3 regions of the Nonomuraea sp. NPDC001684 genome follow, and region 3 is predicted to be linked to each of the others. Evidence: predicted binding sites of a transcription regulator. Region 3 holds the regulator's gene; each other region holds the start of a gene.

Evidence for each region. Region 3 encodes HrcA, which represses chaperone genes, less so after heat shock. Its sites were predicted from a motif close to TTGGCACTCTCNNNNNGAGAGTGCCAA; they were not measured.
Region 1: groES (co-chaperone GroES) is a predicted target of HrcA. The motif match lies at 1,709-1,735, and genes of this name have one in related genera.
Region 2: groL (chaperonin GroEL) is a predicted target of HrcA. The motif match lies at 1,817-1,843, and genes of this name have one in related genera.

The regions. Positions count from the first base shown of each region.
Region 1 covers NZ_JBSFGJ010000004.1:54,532-59,219, reverse strand. The annotation lists gene groL (chaperonin GroEL) at 1-1,238, opposite strand, end outside; gene groES (co-chaperone GroES) at 1,308-1,619, opposite strand; gene ACWCSD_RS01980 (NAD-dependent epimerase/dehydratase family protein) at 1,794-2,648, opposite strand; gene ACWCSD_RS01975 (MarR family winged helix-turn-helix transcriptional regulator) at 2,753-3,250, shown strand; gene ACWCSD_RS01970 (class I SAM-dependent methyltransferase) at 3,281-4,444, shown strand.
Region 2 covers NZ_JBSFGJ010000038.1:37,573-42,260, forward strand. The annotation lists gene groL (chaperonin GroEL) at 78-1,706, opposite strand; gene ACWCSD_RS10885 (cold-shock protein) at 2,051-2,251, opposite strand; gene ACWCSD_RS10890 (MoaD/ThiS family protein) at 2,495-2,770, opposite strand; gene thrC (threonine synthase) at 2,796-4,028, opposite strand; SAM riboswitch class I at 4,042-4,182, opposite strand; gene ACWCSD_RS10900 (RNA polymerase sigma factor) at 4,262-4,688, opposite strand, start outside.
Region 3 covers NZ_JBSFGJ010000028.1:27,539-32,226, reverse strand. The annotation lists gene ACWCSD_RS08750 (16S rRNA (uracil(1498)-N(3))-methyltransferase) at 1-84, opposite strand, end outside; gene dnaJ (molecular chaperone DnaJ) at 94-1,236, opposite strand; gene hrcA (heat-inducible transcriptional repressor HrcA) at 1,248-2,261, opposite strand; gene ACWCSD_RS08735 (hypothetical protein) at 2,418-3,245, shown strand; gene ACWCSD_RS08730 (DUF3097 domain-containing protein) at 3,263-4,072, shown strand; gene ACWCSD_RS08725 (DUF4870 domain-containing protein) at 4,069-4,688, shown strand, end outside.

The sequences.
Region 1 (4,688 bases), on a different contig from region 3:
CCGCCGGAGACGATGCCCTCCTCGATCGCGGCGCGGGTCGCGGAGATCGCGTCCTCAAGGCGGTGCTTCTTCTCCTTCAGCTCCACCTCGGTGGCGGCGCCGACGCGCAGCACGCACACACCGCCGGCGAGCTTGGCCAGACGCTCCTGCAGCTTCTCGCGGTCCCAGTCGGAGTCGGACTGCTCGATGGCAATCTTGATCTCCTTGACGCGGTCCTCGATCGCCTGCTGGTCACCGGCGCCGTCGACGATGGTCGTGGCGTCCTTGGTGACGACGACGCGGCGGGCCGTGCCGAGCACCTCGAGGCCGACGTGCTCCAGCTTGAGGCCGACCTCTTCGCTGACGACCTGGCCGCCGGTGAGGATCGCCATGTCCTGGAGCATCGCCTTGCGGCGGTCACCGAAGCCCGGGGCCTTGACGGCCACGGAGGTGAAGGTGCCGCGGATCTTGTTGGTGACCAGGACGGCCAGGGCCTCGCCCTCGACGTCCTCGGCGACCACGAGCAGCGGCTTCTTGGTCTGGGCGACCTTCTCCAGCAGCGGCAGGAAGTCGGCGATGGAGGAGATCTTGCCCTGGGTGAGCAGGATGTACGCGTCCTCCAGGACGGACTCCATGCGCTCGGGGTCGGTCACCATGTAGGCCGACAGGTAGCCCTTGTCGAACTGCATGCCCTCGGTGAACTCGAGCTCCATGCCCATGGCGTTGGACTCTTCGACGGTGAGGACACCGTCCTTGCCCACCTTGTCGAACGCCTCGGCGATCAGCTCGCCGATCTTGGCGTCCTGGGCGGAGATGGTGGCGACGTTGGCGATCTCCTTCTTGTCGCCCACCTCGCGCGCGCTGGCCAGCAGCCGGTCGCTGATCTCCTTGGCGGCCTTGTCGATGCCACGCTTGAGCGACAGCGGCGAGGCGCCGGCGGCCACGTTGCGCAGGCCCTCGCGGACCATGGCCTGGGCCAGCACGGTGGCGGTGGTGGTGCCGTCGCCCGCGATGTCGTTGGTCTTGGTGGCAACTTCCTTGGCGAGCTGGGCGCCGAGGTTCTCGTAGCGCTCCTCCAGCTCGATCTCACGAGCGATGGTCACACCGTCGTTCGTGATCGTCGGCGCACCGAACTTCTTGTCGATGACGACGTTGCGGCCACGCGGGCCGAGGGTTACCTTCACGGCGTCCGCGAGGGCGTTGACACCGCGCTCAAGCGCGCGACGGGCGTCCTCGTCGAACTGCAGGATCTTCGCCATGCTGAAAGTCCTCTCCTGGCGTCGAAAGCCCCGGGCCCTCAAGAGCGCCCGGGGCTCGACACAACCGGCTTACTTCTCGATGATCGCGAGAACGTCGCGGGCGGAGAGCACGAGGTACTCCTCGCCGCCGTACTTGACCTCGGTGCCGCCGTACTTGCTGTAGAGGACGACGTCGCCCTCGGAGACGTCGAGCGGAATACGCTTGTCGCCGTCCTCATCCCAGTTGCCGGGGCCCACCGCGAGGACCTTGCCCTCCTGCGGCTTCTCCTTGGCGGTGTCCGGGATGACCAGACCGGAAGCGGTGGTCTGCTCTGCCTCAAGCGGCTGAACCACGATGCGGTCGCCGAGCGGCTTAACGGGAACCTTGGTGGCGGTCGTCACGATCGGACCTCCCCTTCAGATTTGAATGATCTAGAAGAGGCGACCAGCGGGGCCTGCCGTCGCGGGTGTCAGACCTGCCTCGTCGCACGTTGGCACTCTCAAGGTGAGAGTGCCAACAGGAAACATATGCAAGAGGGCCTTGACAGTCAACACGAACGCGTCTGCTCAGAGCGATCAGACGTAGGAACCCTCGGTCAGATCGGCGACGACGCCGGGCCGGGAGGGGTTCCAGCCGAGTTCGGCGCGCGTGCGTGTCGCGCTGATGCGCTGGCCGAGCGCCAGGGCCTCGGCGAAGCCCGCCCCCAACACCTGGGCCGCCTCGGCCAGCGGCCAGGGCTCGGCCTGCGGCTTGACGCCGGCGGACCGGGCCGCCGCCTCGGCCACCTCGGCGACCGGCACGGCCTCCTCGCTGATGCCGTGGTAGACGCGGGTGCCGCCCCTCTCCAGGACGGCCACGACGAGCTCGGCCAGGTCGTCGACGTGCACGAACGTCCAGGTGTGCGGCTCGCCGCCGGCGGTGACGTAGACCCCGGCGCCGCGCTCGGCGGCCTGCGCGCGCATCATGGCGGGGATGCCGCCGCCGCGCCCGTGGACGACGCCGGGCCGGATCACCGAGCCGCCGCCGTCGATGACCAGCTGCTCGATCTCGTGCCGGTACGCCACGAGCGGAATCGGGTCGGCCGGGCTGTCCTCGTGCCCGTCGGCGGTGGCGCCCAGCACCCACACGCCGCTGGTGAAGACCACCTTCCGGCCCGACGCGGCGAGCACGCCGATCGCGGCCAGGTCGGCCTCCTTGTCGCCGCCGAGCTGGGCGGCGACCACGATCGCGTCGATGTCCGGGGTGATCGCGGCGGCCAGCCCCGCGACGTCGGCCAGGTCTCCGTGACGCTCGTCCGCCACGCCCGGCACGCGCCGGGAGCCGTCGGCGGCGGGCCGCACCAGGACGGCCACCTCGTGCCCCTGCTCGGCCAGCCGCTCGACCACCGCGCCGCCGATGTACCCCGTCGCGCCCAGCACCAGCACCTTCATGATGAACCTACCTCGAAAATTTCTACGTTGAACATTTCGACGTCGTGGACAGTACCGCACGACGCCGAACATTTCAACGTCGAAGCTTTGGTAGGGTGAGCCCCGTGGATGACGCGGTGGACGTGATTCTCGGACAGTGGGCGCGGACACGGCCCGACGTCGACGTGTCCCCGATGGGCGTGATCGGCCGGATCTCGCGGGCCTCGCGCCTGCTGGAGCGCGGCGTGAAGGACTTCCTGGCCGAGCACGGGCTGGAGGCGTGGGAGTTCGACATGCTGGCCACGCTGCTGCGCAGCGGCGCCGACGCCACGATGTGCATGAAGGACCTGTCCACCTCGGCCATGGTCAGCCCCGGCGCGCTCACCAACCGGATGGACCACCTGGTCCGGCGCGGCCTGGTCCACCGCTGGCCGGCGCCGCACAACCGGCGCATGACGCTGGTCGCCCTGACCGACGAGGGCAGGAGGGTCGCCGACGAGATGCTCGTCCTGCACGCCGCCAACGAGGAGCGGCTGCTCGCCGGGCTGTCCGAGGGCGAGCGCGAGGCCCTGGCCGGGCTGCTGCGCAGCCTGCTGGTCTCCCTGGGCGACACCTCCCTGTGAGCGATCCCGAGTTGTGAGCGGAGTGCGTACATGGATCTCGACGCCTTCGGCGAGCTGCTGACCCCGCGCGGGCAGCGGGCGCTCGCCGAGGCCGCGGAGCTGGCCGGGACCGATCCGGTCGCGGCGGCGACCAGGCTGCGCCGCACCTACGACGCGGCGCTCACCTCCGCCGCGCTGACGCAGGCGGCGCTGCGCGAGCGCGCCGCGGCGAAGTTCGGCGCCGACGCCGCGGTCATGTACTTCACCCCGCACGGCCTGGAGCAGTCCACCCGCCGGGAGGTCGCCGACCACCGCGCCCGGCGCATGGGCGCCGGGCGGGTGATCGACGCCTGCTGCGGGGTCGGCGGCGACCTCCTGGCGCTCGCCCGCGCCGGCTGCGAGGTCGACGCCGTCGACCTCGACCCGCTGACCGTCGCCGTGGCCAGCGCCAACGCCGACGCGCTCGGGCTGGCCGGCCGGGTGCGGGTGCGCGTGGGCGACGCGGCGCAGGTCCGGCCCGAGGAGTACGACGCGCTGTTCGCCGACCCGGCCCGGCGCAGCGGCAAGGGCCGCACGTTCGACCCCATGGCCTACTCGCCGCCCTGGCCGGTCGTGCTCGACCTGGTCGCACGGGCGCCGCGGGCCTGCCTCAAGGTCGCCCCCGGCATCCCGTACGAGTTCATCCCCGACGGCGCGGAGGCCGAATGGGTCTCCTACAAGGGCGAGGTCAAGGAGGCCACCCTCTGGACCGGCCCCCAGGTCGGCCCCGCCCGGCGCGCCACCCTGCTGCCCGGCGGCCACACACTGACCGCCACCGGCGTCCAGGCCGCCGTCGGCCCGATGGGCCGCTACGTCTACGAGCCCGACGGCGCCGCGATCCGGGCCCACCTCGTCGGCGAGGTGGCCGAGATGGTCGGCGGACGCCTGCCCGACCCCATGATCGCCTACATCACCGCCGACGAGCCCAGCCACACCCCTTGGGCCTCCGGGTACGAGGTGGACGAGGTCATGCCGTTCTCGCTGAAAAAACTCCGCGCGGCTCTCCGCGAACGGCGGATCGGAAATGTCACCATCAAGAAACGCGCGTCGGCGATCGACATCGAACGCCTGCGCGCCGATCTCCGCCTTTCCGGCGAGAACTCGGTCGTCATTATCCTGACCCGCATTCTCGATAAGCCTTCAGTTATCATCTGCAACCCCTTCCCACCTGCCTGAACACTCCAAAGCGGTCATTCTTCCGCTAAATACGATCTTTCACTTCGACGCCGCCTGACCTTGATCGAAAGGCTAAGGTGGACGGGCGGGAGTTCTCCCCCTTATGCGGTAACCCGCGTACTCGCCCTTTCATCTGCAAACCGGACCTATCCCACCGCTGCGCGGCAGACCGTCGGCGAGCGAAGGAGCCTTTCGGTGGACCATTCCAACCACACCACCCTTCTTCAGGCAGGCGGCCAGTCCG
Region 2 (4,688 bases), on a different contig from region 3:
GGACCGGACACAACAAAAGGCGGCCGGATCCTTGGAGATCCGAACCGCCTTCTGATGCGTCAGCGACCAGGCGAGGCCTAGAAGTCCATGTCGCCGCCGCCGGGCATGCCGGCCGGAGCAGCAGGGGTCTTCTCGGGCTTCTCGGCGATGACGGCCTCGGTGGTGAGGAAGAGCGCCGCGATGGAGGCGGCGTTCTGCAGCGCGGAGCGCGTCACCTTGGCCGGGTCGATGATCCCGGACTCGAACATGTTGACGTACTCGCCGGAAGCGGCGTTGAGGCCCTCGCCCGGGGTCAGGTTGCGCACCTTCTCCACGACGACGCCGCCCTCAAGACCGGCGTTGACCGCGATCTGCTTGAGGGGCTCCTCAAGAGCCTTCTTCACGATCGCCGCGCCGGTGGCCTCGTCGCCGTTGAGCTCGAGCTTGTCGAACGCCTTGGCGCCGGCCTGCAGCAGCGCCACGCCACCGCCGGGGACGATGCCCTCCTCGACGGCCGCCTTGGCGTTGCGCACGGCGTCCTCGATGCGGTGCTTGCGCTCCTTGAGCTCGACCTCGGTCGCCGCGCCGGCCTTGATGACCGCCACGCCACCGGCCAGCTTGGCCAGGCGCTCCTGCAGCTTCTCGCGGTCGTAGTCGGAGTCGGTGCGCTCGATCTCGGCGCGGATCTCGTTGACCCGGCCGGAGATCGCCTCGGCGTCACCGGCGCCGTCGACGATGGTGGTCTCGTCCTTGGTCACCACGACCTTGCGGGCGCGGCCGAGCAGGTCGAGGGTGGCGGTCTCGAGCTTGAGGCCGACCTCCTCGGCGATGACCTGACCGCCGGTCAGGATCGCGATGTCGCCCAGCATGGCCTTGCGGCGGTCGCCGAAGCCCGGGGCCTTGACGGCCACGGAGCGGAACAGGCCGCGGATCTTGTTGACCACCAGGGTCGCCAGGGCCTCGCCGTCGACGTCCTCGGCGATGATCAGCAGCGGCTTGCCGGACTGCACGACCTTGTCGAGCAGCGGCAGCAGGTCCTTGTTGGCCGAGACCTTGCTGTTGACGATCAGGATGTACGGGTCTTCGAGAACGGCCTCCATGCGGTCGGAGTCGGTCACGAAGTACATCGACGTCATGCCCTTGTCGAAGCGCATGCCCTCGGTGAGCTCAAGCTCCAGGCCGAAGGTGTTGCTCTCCTCGACGGTGATGACGCCTTCCTTGCCGACCTTGTCCATCGCCTCGGCGATGAGCGAGCCGATCTCGGGGTCGGCGGCGGAGATGGAGGCGGTGGAGGCGATCTGCTCCTTGGTCTCCACGTCCTTGGCCAGCTTGGAGAGCTCCTCGCTGACCCGCTCGACGGCGGCCTCGATGCCCTTCTTCAGGGCCATCGGGTTGGCGCCGGCGGCCACGTTGCGCAGACCTTCGCGCACCAGAGCCTGGGCGAGCACGGTGGCCGTGGTGGTGCCGTCGCCGGCGACGTCGTCAGTCTTCTTGGCGACTTCCTTGACCAGCTCGGCGCCGATCTTCTCCCACGGGTCCTCGAGCTCGATCTCCTTGGCGATGGAGACGCCGTCGTTGGTGATCGTGGGAGCGCCCCACTTCTTCTCCAGCACGACGTTGCGCCCCTTGGGGCCCAAGGTCACCTTGACGGCGTCGGCGAGCTGGTTCATACCGCGCTCGAGACCGCGCCGGGCGTCCTCGTCAAACGCGATCATCTTGGCTGCCATAAGGCTAGACCTCCCAGATGCAGGGTGGCGTGTCCTGGACCGAGCCGACGCCCGCGACGGCATAGGCCTGCATCTCCGTTCGGCAGACCCCATCGTCTCGATCCGAGTTGTTGGCACTCTGCCACACAGAGTGCCAACGAACTGTTTAGCACTCTACCCTGCCGAGTGCAAGCCACGGGCACCCCACCCCAGCTCATCGGGCAGGTCATCGGGTGCGCCGGTTCGTACGGCGAGCCGCCCCTGAGGCGCGGCCCGCCGTGCGAAGCCGACGGAGGAAACAGTGGCGAGCCCGTACGGACTGCGCTGCCGCACGTCCCGCCTTGGTGCATACCAGCGAGGGTGAATCAGACCGTGCGGACGGACTCCGCCTGCGGCCCCTTCTGGCCCTGCGTGATCTCGAACTCGACGCGCTGTCCCTGTTCGAGAGAGCGGTACCCGTCCATCATGATCGCTGAGTAATGGACGAATACATCCTTACCACCGTCTACCGCGATGAAGCCGTAGCCCTTGTCCGCGTTGAACCACTTGACGGTGCCCTGCGCCACTTCCGACTCCTCTTACTGGGCTCGCAGATCTCGCCCATTCCTTCGCGAGACCCGTAATCGCATGACTTTTGGGAAAATCAGCCAGACGATCGCCCTCGACCATACCTGTGGCACGGGGTTTGGCAACAGAGTCAACCGACAAAACGCTAATTTCATCGAAGGCTGAGTCGTTCGAGGTTGAATTTGGTTCTAAAACAAGAAGGCGCCCACAAGGGGCGCCTTCAAGAGTCGATGGTCCGGCGGTCAGCCGCCCGCGACGGCGGGGATGATGGAGATCTGAGTGCCTTCAGGGGCGGGAGTGTCCAGGCCCTCGGCGAAACGGACATCCTCATCACCAACGTATACGTTGACAAAACGACGAATCTTGCCCGATTCATCCAGAATTCTCGCGCCGATCCCCGGGTAGTCGGAGTCAAGCTTGGCGAGAACGTCACGAAGAGTCGCCCCTTCGCCACTCACCTCGGCGTTACCCCCGGTGTAAGTGCGCAGAATGGTGGGAATCCGCACAGAAACGCTCATGGTTTTTGTTGCCTTTCCTGGATTGTCAGACAGTCGCGCGGAACGCGTCGAGAGAGGGCCGGATCACGGCGGTGGGCCGCGCGTCGTCGCTGATCGCGTCGAGCGTCTTCAGGCCGTCACCGGTGTTCAGGACCACCGTCTCGGCCTCGGGGTCGAGCCTGCCCGTCTCGACGAGCTTCTTCAGCACGCCCACCGTGACGCCGCCCGCGGTCTCGGCGAAGATGCCCTCGGTGGAGGCCAGGAGCTTGATGGCGGCGACGATCTCGGGGTCGGTGACGTCCTCGACGCCCCCGCCCGTGCGCCGGGCGATGTCGAGCACGTACGGCCCGTCGGCGGGGTTGCCGATGGCCAGCGACTTGGCGATCGTGTCCGGCTTGACCGGCTGGACGACGTCGTGCCCCGCCTTGTACGCCGTCGAGACCGGCGAGCACCCGGCCGCCTGGGCCCCGAACACCTTGTAGGGGGTGTCCTCGACCAGCCCGAGCGCGATCAGCTCCTTGAAGCCCTTGTCGATCTTCGTGAGCTGGGAGCCGGAGGCGATGGGGATGACGATCTGCTCCGGCAGCCGCCAGCCGAGCTGCTCGGCGATCTCGTACGCGAGCGTCTTGGAGCCCTCGGCGTAGTAGGGCCGCAGGTTGACGTTGACGAACCCCCACCGCTCGCCCAGCGGGTCGCCGATCAGCTCCGAACAGAACCGGTTGACCTCGTCGTACGTTCCGTCGATGCCGATCAGCCGGCCGCCGAACACCCGGGCCATGGCGATCTTGGCCGCTTCGAGGTCGGCCGGGATGAACACGCACGCGTCGAGGCCGGCCCGCGCGGCGGCGGCGGTGACCGCGCCGGCGAGGTTGCCCGTGGAGGAGCAGGAGAGCGTGTGGAAACCGAAGTTCCTGGCCGCCTCGACGGCGATGGCGACCACCCGGTCCTTGAAGGAGTGGGTGGGGTTGCCCGAGTCGTCCTTCACGAACAGGGACCGGATGCCGAGCGCCTTGCCGAGGTTGCCGGCCTTGACCAGCTTCGTCCAGCCCGGGTTCATGTTGGGCTTGCTCGCCACGTCGGCGGGGACCGGGAGCAGGGAGCGGTAGCGCCAGATGTTGGCGGGGCCGGACTCGATGTCCGCGCGGGTCACCTGGCCGAAGGAGTAGGCCGCTTCGAGCGGCCCGAAACACTCCAGGCAGGCGAAGCTGGGACCCAGGGGGTAGCGCGTGCCGCACTCGCGGCAGGACAGAGCGACGGCAGGACCAAAGTCGAGCGACATGAAGCGAGGCCTTCCCTCATCTTCGCCCGCGGCCACCTTGACCGCGAACCGGAATTGGCACCTTGTCCCGGTCGGCCTCGCCAGGTCGCGAGCACAAGCCGGGAGGGTTGCCGGGGCTTCGCAGGGCCGGTCCCTCCACCCCTCTGGATGAGCAATATTCAGTTGTCGAAAAGGACTCTACCTTCTCAAGTGGCGGAAACGACCACCCGTCTCACCATGCGAGAGGACGCGTCTCACCGATAGTCCTCCCCGAGGACTCCCTGCACGTACTTGCGGGCCTGGTGGATGCGGGACTTGGCGGTGCCGAGCGGGATGTTGAGCTGCTCGGCCACCTCGTTGTAGTCGAGCTGGACGATGTCGCGCAGCACCAGCGCCTGGGCCAGGTCGGGCTTGTCGGCCTCCAGCGCCTCCATCGCGTCGAGCAGGTCGAGCCGCGAGCCGGCGATCACGCTGACCCGCCGCGCGTCGGGCTTCTGCATCGGCAGCTCCTCCGACGTCTGCTCGGCGGCCCTGCGCTTCAGCGAGCGGTACGTGGTGCGCGCGCAGTTGGCGGTCACGATGTGCAGCCAGGTGCTGAACCTGGCCCGCCCCTCGAACCGGCCGATGTTGCGCGCCACGGCCAGCAGAGTGTCCTGCGAGGCTTCTTCCGCGTCCTGGTGA
Region 3 (4,688 bases):
GGAGGCCGCGTGCCGCCCCTCAGGGCCGTCGAGCGTGAGCTCGGCGCCGTTGAGGTCCTCGGCGAGGAACACGGGGACGGTCACGGGTGATCGTCACCTGCCGTTGAAGGCGTCACGCAGGCGGGAGAAAAAACCCTGCTGCCCCGGGGCGAACTTTCCCGGCGGCCGCTCCTCGCCGCGCAGCCTGGACAGCTCGCGCAGCAGGTCCTCCTGCGTCTGGTCGAGCCGCATCGGGGTCTCGACGTTGACGTGGATGAGCAGGTCGCCCCTGCCGGACTCGTTGAGCCGCTGCACGCCGCGCCCGTACATGGTGATGACCTGGCCGGACTGGGTGCCGGGGCGCACGTCGATCTCCTCGGAGCCGTCGAGCGTCTCGACTGCGAGGATGGTGCCGAGCGCGGCGGCCGTCATCGGGATCTGGACCGTGCAGTGGAGGTCGTCGCCGCGCCGCTCGAAGATCTCGTGCGCGCGTTCGACGATCTCCAGGAACAGGTCTCCGGGCGGGCCGCCGCCGGGGCCGACCTCGCCCTCGCCGGCGAGCTGGATGTGGGTGCCGTCCTCGACGCCCGCGGGGATGCGGACCTTGATCGTACGGCGGGTGCGCACCCGGCCGTCGCCCGAGCACTCCTGGCAGGGGTGGCGGATGATGCTGCCGAAGCCGCCGCACTGGGGGCACGGCCGCGAGGTCATGACCTGGCCCAGGAACGAGCGGGTGACCTGGGAGATCTCGCCGCGCCCGTTGCACATGTCACAGGTGTCGGGGTGGGTGCCGGGGGCCGCGCCGGCGCCGTGGCACACCTCGCACAGCACGGCGGTGTCCACGACCAGCTCGCGGGTGGTGCCGAACGCCGTCTCGCGCAGGTCGAGCTCGACCCGGATGGTGGCGTTGCGGCCCCTCCTGGCGCGCGAGCGCGGCCCGCGGGTGCCGCCCGCGGTGCCGAAGAAGGCGTCCATGATGTCGCTGAAGGGGAAGCCCGCGCCGAAGCCGCCGGCGCCCGCGCCCGCACCCGCGCCGCCGCCGAAGGGGTCGCCGCCCAGGTCGTACATCTGGCGCTTGTTCGGATCGGACAGCACCTCGTAGGCCTGCGTGATCTCCTTGAACCGCTCCTGGGTCTCAGGATCGGGGTTCACGTCGGGGTGCAGCTCGCGGGCGAGGCGGCGGTAGGCCTTCTTGATCTCGTCCTGACTGGCGTCACGGCGCACCCCGAGGGTGGCGTAGTAGTCGCTGTTTGCCACTTATCGACCTCTTAAGATGCAGCCAGGATCTGGCTGACGTAGCGTGCCACCGCGCGTACGGCGCCCATCGTCACGGGGTAGTCCATCCTCGTGGGACCCAGCACGCCGAGCCGGGCCAGTTGGTTGTCGCCAGAACCGTATCCGGTTGCGACGATGGACGTGCCGCGAAGGTAGGGGTTTTCCGAGCCGATGCGCACGGTGAGCGCGGACGGGGTGTCTGTGGATGTCTCGCCGAGCAACCGCATGAGCACGACCTGCTCCTCCAGCGCCTCCAGCACGTCGCGCAGGCCGGTGGAGAAGTCGGCGCCCGCGAGATTGGCCGCGCCGGCGAACACGATCTTCTCGTCATGGCGTTCGACGAGGGTTTCGAGCAGCACCGACAGGATCGTGGCCACGGCGGGCCGGTCCTCGGCGGGCAGCCGCTCGGGCAGGTCGGCGACCAGCTCGGGGACGTTGCTCAGCCCGCAGCCGTCGAGGCAGGAGTTGAGCACCGCGCGCAGATGGGCGATGCGGTCGTCCTCCACCACCTCGGGCAGCTCGATCACGCGCTGCTCGACGCGCCCGGTGTTGGTGATCAGCACGAGCATGACCCGCCGCTCGTTGAGCGGGACCAGCTCGACGTGCCTGACCGTGGAACGGGTCAGCGTCGGGTACTGCACGACCGCTACCTGCCTGGTGAGCTGCGCGAGCAGCCGCACGGTGCGGAAGACCACGTCGTCGAGGTCGACCGCGCCGGCGAGGAAGGTCTCGATCGCCCGCCGCTCGGCCCCCGACAGGGGCTTGACCTGCGAGAGCCGGTCGACGAACAGGCGGTAGCCCTTGTCCGTCGGCACGCGGCCCGCGCTGGTGTGCGGCTGGGTGATGTACCCGTCCTCCTCCAGCGCGGCCATGTCGTTCCTGACCGTTGCCGGGGAGACCTTGAGGTTGTGGCGCTCCGCCAGCGCCTTGGAGCCCACCGGTTCGTTGGTGGACACGTAGTCTTCGACAATGGCGCGGAGCACCGCCAGCTTCCGTTCGTCGAGCACGTGCTCACCTCCTGCCTCTGCCTAACAGGGAAACGACAGGTCTAGCACTCCGTGTTCCCGAGTGCCAAGTGTACGGCTCTCGCCCACAAGGTGCGATAACACCAGGTCCCATCCTGTTGCTAGCGACTTACAAGCGACAGGCCTCACACTTGCCGCATGACCGACAATTCCCAGCCCCCGCAGTACGGACCGCCCCAGGGGCAGGGTCCCTACTACGGTCAGCCGAACCAGTACGCCCAGCCTCCGTACCAGCCCCAGCAGCACGGCCAGCCGCCCTACCAGCAGCAACAGCCGCCCGCCCAGTACGGCCCCCCGCCCCAGTACGACCAGCAGAACCAGTACGGCCAGCAGAACCAGTACGCCCACCCCGACCAGTACGGCCCCCACAACCAGTACGGCGGCCAGCCGCAGTTCCCGGCCAGGATCGACGGCAAGGCGATCAAGCCGCGCCTGTGGTGGATCGCCGTCGTGTGGGCCGTGGCCGTCGTGCTCGGCGTCGTGGGCGTGGTCGTGTTCGCCGGCGGCGTGCTGAGCAGCGTCTCGGACATGGCCCCGACGAGCACGTTCGCGTCGGGCGAAAGCGTGAAGGTCGCGATCGACCCCGCCAAGCGCCCGGCCGTCTACATCGCCACCGACACGCGGGTCAACTACCAGTGCGAGATCTCCGGCGGCCCGGCCCAGGCCAGGCTGGTCAAGGTCTCCGGCACCCAGACGCTCAGCGCCGGCGGCACCACCTGGCAGGAGATCCTCGCCGTCAACGCCCCCGCCAAGGGCGACTACCAGCTGACCTGCGCCACGCAGGAGGAGTCGTCGGCCCGCTTCGGCGTGGGCCGTGACGTGCTGTCCGCGGCGGGCGGCCTGTTCGGCGGGGTGGCGGCGCTGTTCCTGTTCCCCGGCGCCGGCCTGCTCATCGGCATCATCGGCACCGTCGTCGTCCTCGTACGGCGCAGCGGCGCGCGTAAGCGCCTTGCGGTCAGCGGGTGATTTGCTACGGTCCCCGTGTGTACGAGGGCGATGTGCTGGCGGGCAATTGGCGGCGGCCGGGCAAGGGCAAGATCCCGAAGGTGCCCGCCGAACTCGACCTGGTCGTGGAGGACGCCGACAGCGGCTTCTGCGGCGCCGTGGTGGCCTGCGACAAGGAGGCCGTCACCCTGGAGGACCGGTTCGGCAAACGCCGACTGTTCCCGCTGGCGCCGGCCGCGTTCCTGCTGGAGGGCAGGCCCGTGACGCTGGTGCGCCCGACGGCCGCGGCCCCGGCGGGGCCCAGGCGCAGCGCGTCCGGGTCCATCGCCGTGGAGGGGCTGCGGGCCCGGGTCGCCAAGGAGAGCCGGATCTACGTCGAGGGCGTGCACGACGCCGCGCTCGTGGAGAAGATCTGGGGCCACGACCTGCGGGTCGAGGGGGTCGTGGTCGAGTACCTGGAGGGCGTCGACGACCTGCCCGCCATCGTGGCCGAGTTCGCCCCCGAGCCGGGCCGCAGGCTGGGCGTGCTGGTCGACCATCTGGTGCCGGGGTCGAAGGAGAGCCGGATCGCGGCCCGGATCACCTCGCCGCACGTGCTCGTCGTGGGTCATCCGTACATCGACATCTGGCAGGCGGTCAAACCGTCCGTGCTGCGCATCCCGAGCTGGCCCGACGTGCCGCGCGGGGTGCCGTGGAAGGAGGGCGTGCTCGCCGCACTGGGCTGGCGCATGGAGCCCGCGGACGCCTGGCGGCGCATTCTGGGCGCCGTCTCGTCCTACGCCGACCTGGAGCCGGAGCTGCTCGGCCGGGTCGAGGAACTGATCGACTTCGTTACGGAGGCATCATGAGCCAGGCCCCGCCACCCCCCGACGACTCCACTCCCGACGTCCCGCCCTCTGACGTCCCGCCTTACGACGTGCCGCCTTCTGACGTGCCCCGGGACCAGGGCTCGGGCCCCCAGCTCGGCTACGGGCAGCAGCCGGGTTCCCAGCCCGACTACGGGCGGCAGCCGCCGAGCCGGCCCGGTCCGCAGCCCGGCCCCATGCCCACGCCGCCCCCCTACGTGCCCCCGCCGCCCGGCTACGGTCAGCCCCCCGGCCACGGCCAGGCTCCGGGCTACGGGCAGCAGCCGGGTTACGGCTACCCCGCCGGGCCGTACGTGCCCGGCCGGTTCGGGCCGCGCCGCGGCAGCGACGACACCACGATGGCCATGCTCGCCCACCTGCTCGGCCTGCTGGTCTCGTGGATCGGCCCGCTGGTCATCTACCTGATGAAGAAGGACGAGTCCCCCTATGTCAGGGACCAGGCGGCCGAGGCGCTGAACTTCCAGATCACGATGTTCATCGGCTACGCGGTGGCGATGGTGCTGTCGATCGTGCTGGTCGGCCTGCTGCTGTTCCCGATCATCTGGATCGTGTCGCTGATCTTCCACGTCCAGGCGGCCATCGCCACCAACCGGGGCGA